One region of the Streptomyces sp. NBC_00289 genome, then DNA from elsewhere that is predicted to be linked to it. Evidence: riboswitches for the same ligand, from Rfam matches in the RefSeq annotation. Region 1 holds a riboswitch; the other holds the start of a gene.

The links. Region 1 has a riboswitch for cobalamin ahead of OG985_RS22870 (HoxN/HupN/NixA family nickel/cobalt transporter). Riboswitches for the same ligand answer to the same signal wherever they lie in the genome.
Region 2: linked by a shared signal. The riboswitch ahead of OG985_RS35035 (cobalamin biosynthesis protein) and the one ahead of OG985_RS22870 (HoxN/HupN/NixA family nickel/cobalt transporter) in region 1 are both predicted to bind cobalamin.

The regions. Positions count from the first base shown of each region.
Region 1 is NZ_CP108046.1:5,044,892-5,048,502, forward strand. Features, by position in the region: gene OG985_RS22860 (LAETG motif-containing sortase-dependent surface protein) at 1-900, shown strand, start outside; gene OG985_RS22865 (ArsR/SmtB family transcription factor) at 953-1,312, opposite strand; cobalamin riboswitch at 1,392-1,598, shown strand; gene OG985_RS22870 (HoxN/HupN/NixA family nickel/cobalt transporter) at 1,626-2,720, shown strand; gene OG985_RS22875 (nucleoside hydrolase) at 2,796-3,611, opposite strand, start outside.
Region 2 is NZ_CP108046.1:7,746,667-7,750,277, reverse strand. Features, by position in the region: gene OG985_RS35045 (anion permease) at 1-822, shown strand, start outside; gene OG985_RS35040 (hypothetical protein) at 857-1,078, shown strand; cobalamin riboswitch at 1,204-1,355, shown strand; gene OG985_RS35035 (cobalamin biosynthesis protein) at 1,455-2,468, shown strand; gene OG985_RS35030 (cobyric acid synthase) at 2,465-3,611, shown strand, end outside.

The sequences.
Region 1 (3,611 bases):
ACCGTGCGCCGCCTGCTGGGGACGGGCGTCGCGACGCTCGCCCTCTGTACCGCCTCCGTCGCCGCCGCCTCCGGCGCCTTCGCCACCGGTACGCCCGGCGGCGACGGCTGGAAGTCCGCCGACGGCTACCAGCCCGGATCGGGGGCGGGCACGGTCACGGAGACCGACCGCTGCCAGTTCTCGCTCGACGGCACCGACTTCTACGACTCGGTGAAGGTGGACGACCAGAACCTGCGGCCCACCGACGACGGCAAGGTCCACGTCAAGGTCCGCACCGCCGGCGACGCCACCACCTGCACCGCCTCCCTGGCCTCCTACCTCGCCCACGGGTCCAGCTTCCGCACCTCCGGCGAGCAGGTCTTCGTCGACTTCGACACCGTGACGGTCAAGCCGGGCCAGACCGAGTCCCTGGACATCGCCGTGCCGGACGCGGGCTGCTACGCGCAGATCGACCTCTACCGGGGTGCGGTCAGGTTCGACGGCAAGCTCGACGCGAAGGACGGCTTCGAGCACGGCGACCTGCCCAAGGGCCCGGACCGCCCGGTCATCAAGGACAAGCTGATCGCGGCCTGGAACGGCGGCACGAAGGACTGCACGACGGCTCCGCCCGAGACGCCGTCCACCCCGACGGCCCCGGAGTCCTCCGAGCCCTCCCAGCCGGCGGAGGAGTCCACGCCGCCGGCGAGCGAGACGCCGTCGACCGAGACCGGGACCCCGACTCCGGCCGCCTCCGAGTCCACCACCGCGCCGGCCACCACGCCGAACGGCGGCGGTGACGACCTCGCCGAGACCGGCGCGAACGGCAGCACGGGGCCGATCGCGATCGGGGCGGCGGTGCTGCTGGCCGGCGGCGCGGGCCTCGTGGTGGCCACCCGCCGGCGCCGGAGCACGCGCGCGTGACCCTTCCAGGGGGCGGCCTCCGCCCCCTGGAACACACACCGGGGGCCGAGCCTCACCCGTCGGAAGGACCGAGAGGCTCGAGCAGGGCGGCGACGGTTTCGTCGACCAGCCTGTAGCGCACCACCCGTCCCTCCCTCTCCCCCTCGACGACCCCGGCCGCCCGCAGCAGCCTGAGCGCCTGCGAGACGGCGGGGTCGTTCGTCCCGGTCGCGATCGCCAGGTCGGACACGGCCAGCGGTCCGGTGCGGTGCAGGGCCAGCAGCAGGGCCAGCCGCCGGGGCTCGCCGAGCAGGGCGAAGCGGTCGGCCCAGGTGCGGACATGCGCGGGGTCGCCGATGGCGGCGACGGCGTCACACACGCGGTGACCGTCGATGGTGCGCCGGTCCGCGCGGTCGGCCGGGACGAGATGCATACCGCCATCCTCGCAGGCGCACTGTGTGATCTTCCATACCTGCGCAGGTGCGCAGCTATGCAGTGGACCGCCCGCCGCCCTACGGTGGTCGGGCCGTGGTGCTCGGGAAGCCGGTGACGACCCCTCAGGGGTCCATGCCGGAGCGGCCCTCGCCACTGTGATCGGGGAGTTTCCGGCCCACCGTCCCGCGAGGGACAGCCACTGGTCGCCGCAGGGTGACCGGGAAGGCGGGCCGGCGGCGTACGACCCGTAAGCCAGGAGACCGGCCACGGCATCTCACGAAGTGATCCACGAGGTGCTGGAGCGTGACCGCATGACCCTGCCCGAACCCGCCCCGGCGTCCTTCACGTGGCGCCGGGAGGACACCGTCAAGACCGCCGGCCTGCTGGCGGCCGTCGCCGCCCTGCACGTCGTCGCCTTCGGCATCCTCTTCCTGCTCGTCGTCCCCGAGCACTACGAGGTCGGCACCAGGGCCTTCGGCGTCGGACTCGGCGTCACCGCCTACACGCTGGGCATGCGGCACGCCTTCGACGCCGACCACATCGCCGCCATCGACAACACCACCCGCAAGCTGATGGCCGACGGCAAACGGCCGGTCTCGGTGGGCTTCTGGTTCGCGCTCGGCCACTCCAGCGTGGTGGTCCTGCTCGCCGCGCTGATCGCCGGCGGCACCCGACTGGCCGGCCTTGTCATGAACGAGGGCTCGCGCACCCACCAGACCCTCGGCTTCATGGGTACGACGATCTCGGGGACGTTCCTCTACCTCATCGCCGCCCTCAACCTGGTCGCCCTGCTCGGCATCCTGAAGGTCTTCAAGGCGATGCGCGCGGGCACCTACGACGAGCGGGAGCTCGAACAGCACCTGGACTCCCGGGGGTTCATGAACCGGATCCTGGGCCGGCTCACCCGGTCCATCAGCCGCCCCGGCCAGATGTACCCGCTCGGCTTCCTCTTCGGCCTCGGCTTCGACACCGCCACCGAGGTCACGCTGATGGTGATGGCCGGCTCGGGCGCGGCGGCCGGGCTGCCCTGGTACGCGATCCTGTGCCTGCCGCTGCTGTTCGCCGCCGGCATGAGCCTGTTCGACACCCTCGACGGCACCTTCATGAACTTCGCCTACCAGTGGGCCTTCTCCAACCCCGTCCGCAAGGTCTTCTACAACCTCACCATCACCGGGCTGTCCATCGCCGTCGCCTTCTTCATCGGCACCATCGAACTGGTCGGCGTCCTGCACGAGAAGCTCGACCTGAGCGACGACCTCAGCGGCTGGGTCGCCGGCCTCGACCTGGACAACGTCGGCTACGTCATCGTCGGCCTGTTCGTGGTGGTGTGGGCGGCGGCGGTGACGTACTGGAAGGTCGCCAAGGTGGAACAGCGCTGGGCGGTGCGGCCGGCGGACAGTCGCTAGGACAGCTGCCGGGACTCCCCGGGTCTCCCCGGTTCTCCGCCGGCTCTCCGCCGCGACAGCCTTCCAGCGGCTTCCTCAGACGCCCTCGACCGTCGTCAGCCACAGCTTCACGTACCGCTCCGCGTCCACGCCCAGGCCGACGTCCACCAGGGCCTGTTCCCGTACGCCCTCGTGGATCTCGGACTCGCCGGGGCGCGGGCGGCGGTCGACGACGGTCTGGCCGCGGGTCGGGCCCGGGGCCAGGGACACCTCGACCGGCAGGCGTTCGGTGGTCAGCCCCTCCGGGTCGACGACCGCGCAGACCGCGCCCGCGTCACCGAGGCCGCCCGTGGGGGTGGGGTCGCCGGAGGTGGCCGGGTCGCGGTGGGCGAGCAGTTCACCGGCCAGCCGCAGACGGGGGTCCCCGCTCGCGCGCAGCCGCTCCACGTCCGCGGCCGGGACCAGGACCTGCTTGAACACGTCGAGGCCGTACATGGTGATCGGCACGCCCGCGGTGAGCAGGACGGCCGCCGCCTCCGGGTCGTGCCACACGTTGAACTCGGCGACCGGCGTGGCGTTCCCGGTCGCCACCGCGCCGCCCATGAACACGATCCGCTCGATGTTGCGCACCACCTCCGGGTGCGTGCGCAGGAGCAGCGCAATGTTCGTCAGCGGTGCCGTCGGGATGAGGGTCACCGGGCGCGGGGAGGCGAGGATCTCGCGGCGCAGCAGCGTCACCGCGTCCACGTCGACCGGAACGCGGGTCGGCGCGGGCAGCCCGAGGTCGCCCATCCCGTCCTGCCCGTGCACGTGCCGGGCCGTCCGCACGGGCTCGATCAGCGGCCGCTCGGCACCTCGCGCGACCGGGATGCCGGGCGCTCCGGCCTGCTCCAGCACGGTCAGGGTGTTGCG
Region 2 (3,611 bases), 2.7 Mb from region 1:
GTCGCGGCCCCGATCGTCGCGGGCGTCGCCGCGTTCCTCGCCACGCGCCTGTCGTACACACTCGGCAGGAAGGCCGACGGCAAGGCCGCCGCGAAGGGCTACCGCACCGGCCAGATCGCCTCCGCCGGCCTGGTCTCCCTGGCCCACGGCACCAACGACGCGCAGAAGACGATGGGCATCATCACCCTCGCCCTGGTCGCCGGCGGCGCCGTCGCCCCCGACTCCGACCCGCCCACCTGGGTCATCCTCTCCGCGGGCCTCGCCATCGCGCTCGGCACCTACCTCGGCGGCTGGCGCATCATCCGCACCATGGGCAAGGGCCTCACCGACCTCCAGCCGCAGCAGGGCTTCGCCGCCCAGACCAGCGCGGCCACGGTCATCCTGGCCTCCTCCCACCTCGGCTTCTCCCTGTCCACCACGCACTCCGTCTCCGGTTCGGTGATGGGCGCGGGCCTGGGACGCAAGGGCGGCGTCGTCCGCTGGTCGACGGCCACCCGGATGTTCGTCGCCTGGGGCCTCACCCTCCCGGCCGCGGCCCTGGTCGGCGCTCTCGCCGAGTCCGTGACGGACCTCGGCGACTGGGGCACCGCGGTCGTCGCCGTCTTCCTGATCGCCTCCAGCGCCGCCATCTGGAAGATCTCCCGGCGCGAGGTCATCGACCACAGCAACGTCAACGACCCCGAGGAGCCGGCCGGCGTGGTGACCACGGCGATCGCCGTCGTGACCCCGCCGCCCGTGGGCACCGTCGCCGAGGACCTCACGGCCACGATCCCCGCCCCGGCCGCCGACCCGGTGGTCCCGCCGGCCACCACCACCGTCTGAGCCCCGCGCCCCCGGTTACGAAGGAAGCAGCAACATGAAGATCGACTGGGCAGCTCTCGGCTCCGTCTTCGGGGTCAGCCTCGTGATCACCGTGGCCCTCGTGGCCCTGTTCACCCTCGGCGTCACCGGTCTCTCCCGTCGCGAACGCGCGGCGGCCCAGGGAGACTCCGCCGTGCTCGCGGTCACCGGCGCGTACGTGTGCTTCGCGGCCTGCGCCGCGGCGGTGGCGTACGGCATCTCGCTGATCATCGCCTGACCTGCCGCCACCAGGACACCGAGTGGGGTGCGGGACGGATCGCCGTCCCGCACCCCACTTCTCTGTGGCGCCTGTGACCGCGCGTGTGTGGGCCTCAGCACACTCTCCCTTCGCAGGTCAACAGCAAGTTGACGGCCCTTCGGGGACCGTGGTGGACTGCCGGGGCCATGTACGGCGGCAAGAGAGGAAGCCGGTGTGAATCCGGCGCGGTCCCGCCACTGTGACCGGGGTAGAAAGCCCCGGGAGCCAGGAACTCTCACCGCCGGTCTCGTCGAACCAGGGCGTGGACACCCTGAGTGAGGACACATAGCCATGCTCGGCTGCCGTTCGAGGTTCACCGCCGGCGCTCTGCCCGACCCCTCGGCCGGCTGAGCCGATGCGTGCCGATCGCGTCTTCGCGTACGGCGCCGCCGCCGGCCTCCTCGCCGACCTGGTCCTCGGTGATCCGCGCCGCGGACATCCGGTCGCCGCGTTCGGCCGGGCCGCCGGTGCCGTGGAACGCCTGCTGTGGCGGGACCACCGGGGCCACGGCGTGCTGCACACCGCCGTCTGCGCCGGAAGCGCCGTCTCCCTGGCCGCCGCCGCCACTTCGCTCGTACGACCGTCCCGTACCGCCTCCGTCGCGCTGACCGCCGCCGCGACCTGGGCCGTGGTGGGCGCGACCAGCCTCCAGCGCGAGGCGCGGGCCGTCGGCCGGGCCCTGGAGGCCGGGGACGTCGAGGCCGCGCGGGCGCGGCTGCCGCATCTGTGCGGGCGCGATCCGCAGGCCCTCGACGCGGACGGGATCGCCCGGGCCGTGGTCGAGTCCGTCGCCGAGAACACCTCGGACGCGGTCGTGGGGGCGCTGGTGTGGGGCGCGTTGGGCGGTGTGCCCGGTCTCGTCGGGTTCCGGGCCGTGAACACCCTCGACGCGATGGTCGGGCACCGGTCGCCCAGATACCTGCGCTACGGATGGGCCTCCGCCCGGCTCGACGACCTCGCGGGGTGGCCGGGAGCACGGCTGACCGCCGTCCTGGCCGCCGTCGGCGGAGGGGACCCGCGGGGTGCCGTACAGGCCTGGCGTGCCGACGCCGGGAAGCACCCGAGCCCCAACGCCGGTCCCGTGGAGGCCTCGTTCGCGGGGGCACTCGGGGTGCGGCTGGGCGGGACCCTGTCGTACGGGGGGCGGGTGGAGCGGCGGCCGGTGCTGAACCAGGCGGGGCGTGCCGTGCGGGTACGGGACATCGAACGGGCCGCGCGGCTCTCCCGGCGCGTCGGTGTTCTCGCGCTCGGCGTCACCGTCGCCGCGCGGATCGCCGCCACGCGACTGCTCGTCAGGCGGACATCTGTCACGCGGACATCTGTCACGCGGATCTCTGCCACGCGGATCGTGAAGGGGCGTACGTCATGAACGGTGGTCTCCTGGTCGCCGGCACCACCTCCGACGCCGGCAAGAGCGTCGTCACCGCCGGGATCTGCCGCTGGCTGGTCCGGCAGGGGGTCAAGGTCGCGCCGTTCAAGGCGCAGAACATGTCCCTCAACTCGTTCGTGACGCGGGAGGGCGCCGAGATCGGCCGTGCGCAGGCCATGCAGGCGCAGGCGTGCCGCGTCGAGCCGACGGTGCAGATGAATCCCGTCCTGCTCAAGCCGGGCGGCGAACAGAGCAGTCAGGTCGTGCTCATGGGGCGGCCCGTGGGCGAGTTGAGTGCCCGCGGCTACCACGGAGGGCGGCAGCGGCAACTGCTGGGGACCGTGCTCGACTGTCTCGCCGAGTTGCGGGGCACGTATGACGCGGTGATCTGTGAGGGGGCCGGCAGTCCCGCGGAGATCAATCTGCGGCGCACCGACATCGTGAACATGGGCATCGCGCGGGGCGCGCGGCTGCCCGTGCTCGTCGTCGGCGACATCGACCGCGGGGGCGTGTTCGCCTCCTTCTTCGGCACGGTCGCCCTGCTGTCCCCCGAGGACCAGGAGCTCGTCGCCGGGTTCCTCGTCAACAAGTTCCGGGGGGACGTCTCGCTGCTGGAGCCGGGCCTCGACATGCTGCACGGGCTCACCGGACGGCGGACCTACGGCGTGCTGCCCTTCCGGCACGGGCTCGGCATCGACGAGGAGGACGGGCTGCGCATCTCGTTGCGCGGGACGGTCCGCGAGTCGGCCACCGCCCCACCCGTCGGCGAGGACGTCCTGCGCGTCGCCGTCTGCGCGGTCCCCCTCATGTCCAACTTCACCGACGTGGACGCGCTGGCCGCCGAACCGGGTGTCGTGGTGCGGTTCGTGGACCGGCCCGAGGAACTGGCGGACGCCGACCTCGTGGTGGTCCCGGGCACCCGGGGCACGGTCCGCGCGCTGGAGTGGCTGCGGGAGCGGGGCCTGGCCGGCGCGCTCGCGCGGCGCGCCGCCGAGGGCCGGCCGGTGCTCGGCATCTGCGGTGGCTACCAGCTGCTCGGTGAGCGCATCGAGGACGAGGTCGAGAGCCGGCGGGGGCGGGTGACGGGACTCGGACTGCTGCCCGTCCGGGTGCGGTTCGCCCGCGAGAAGACCCTCACCCGGC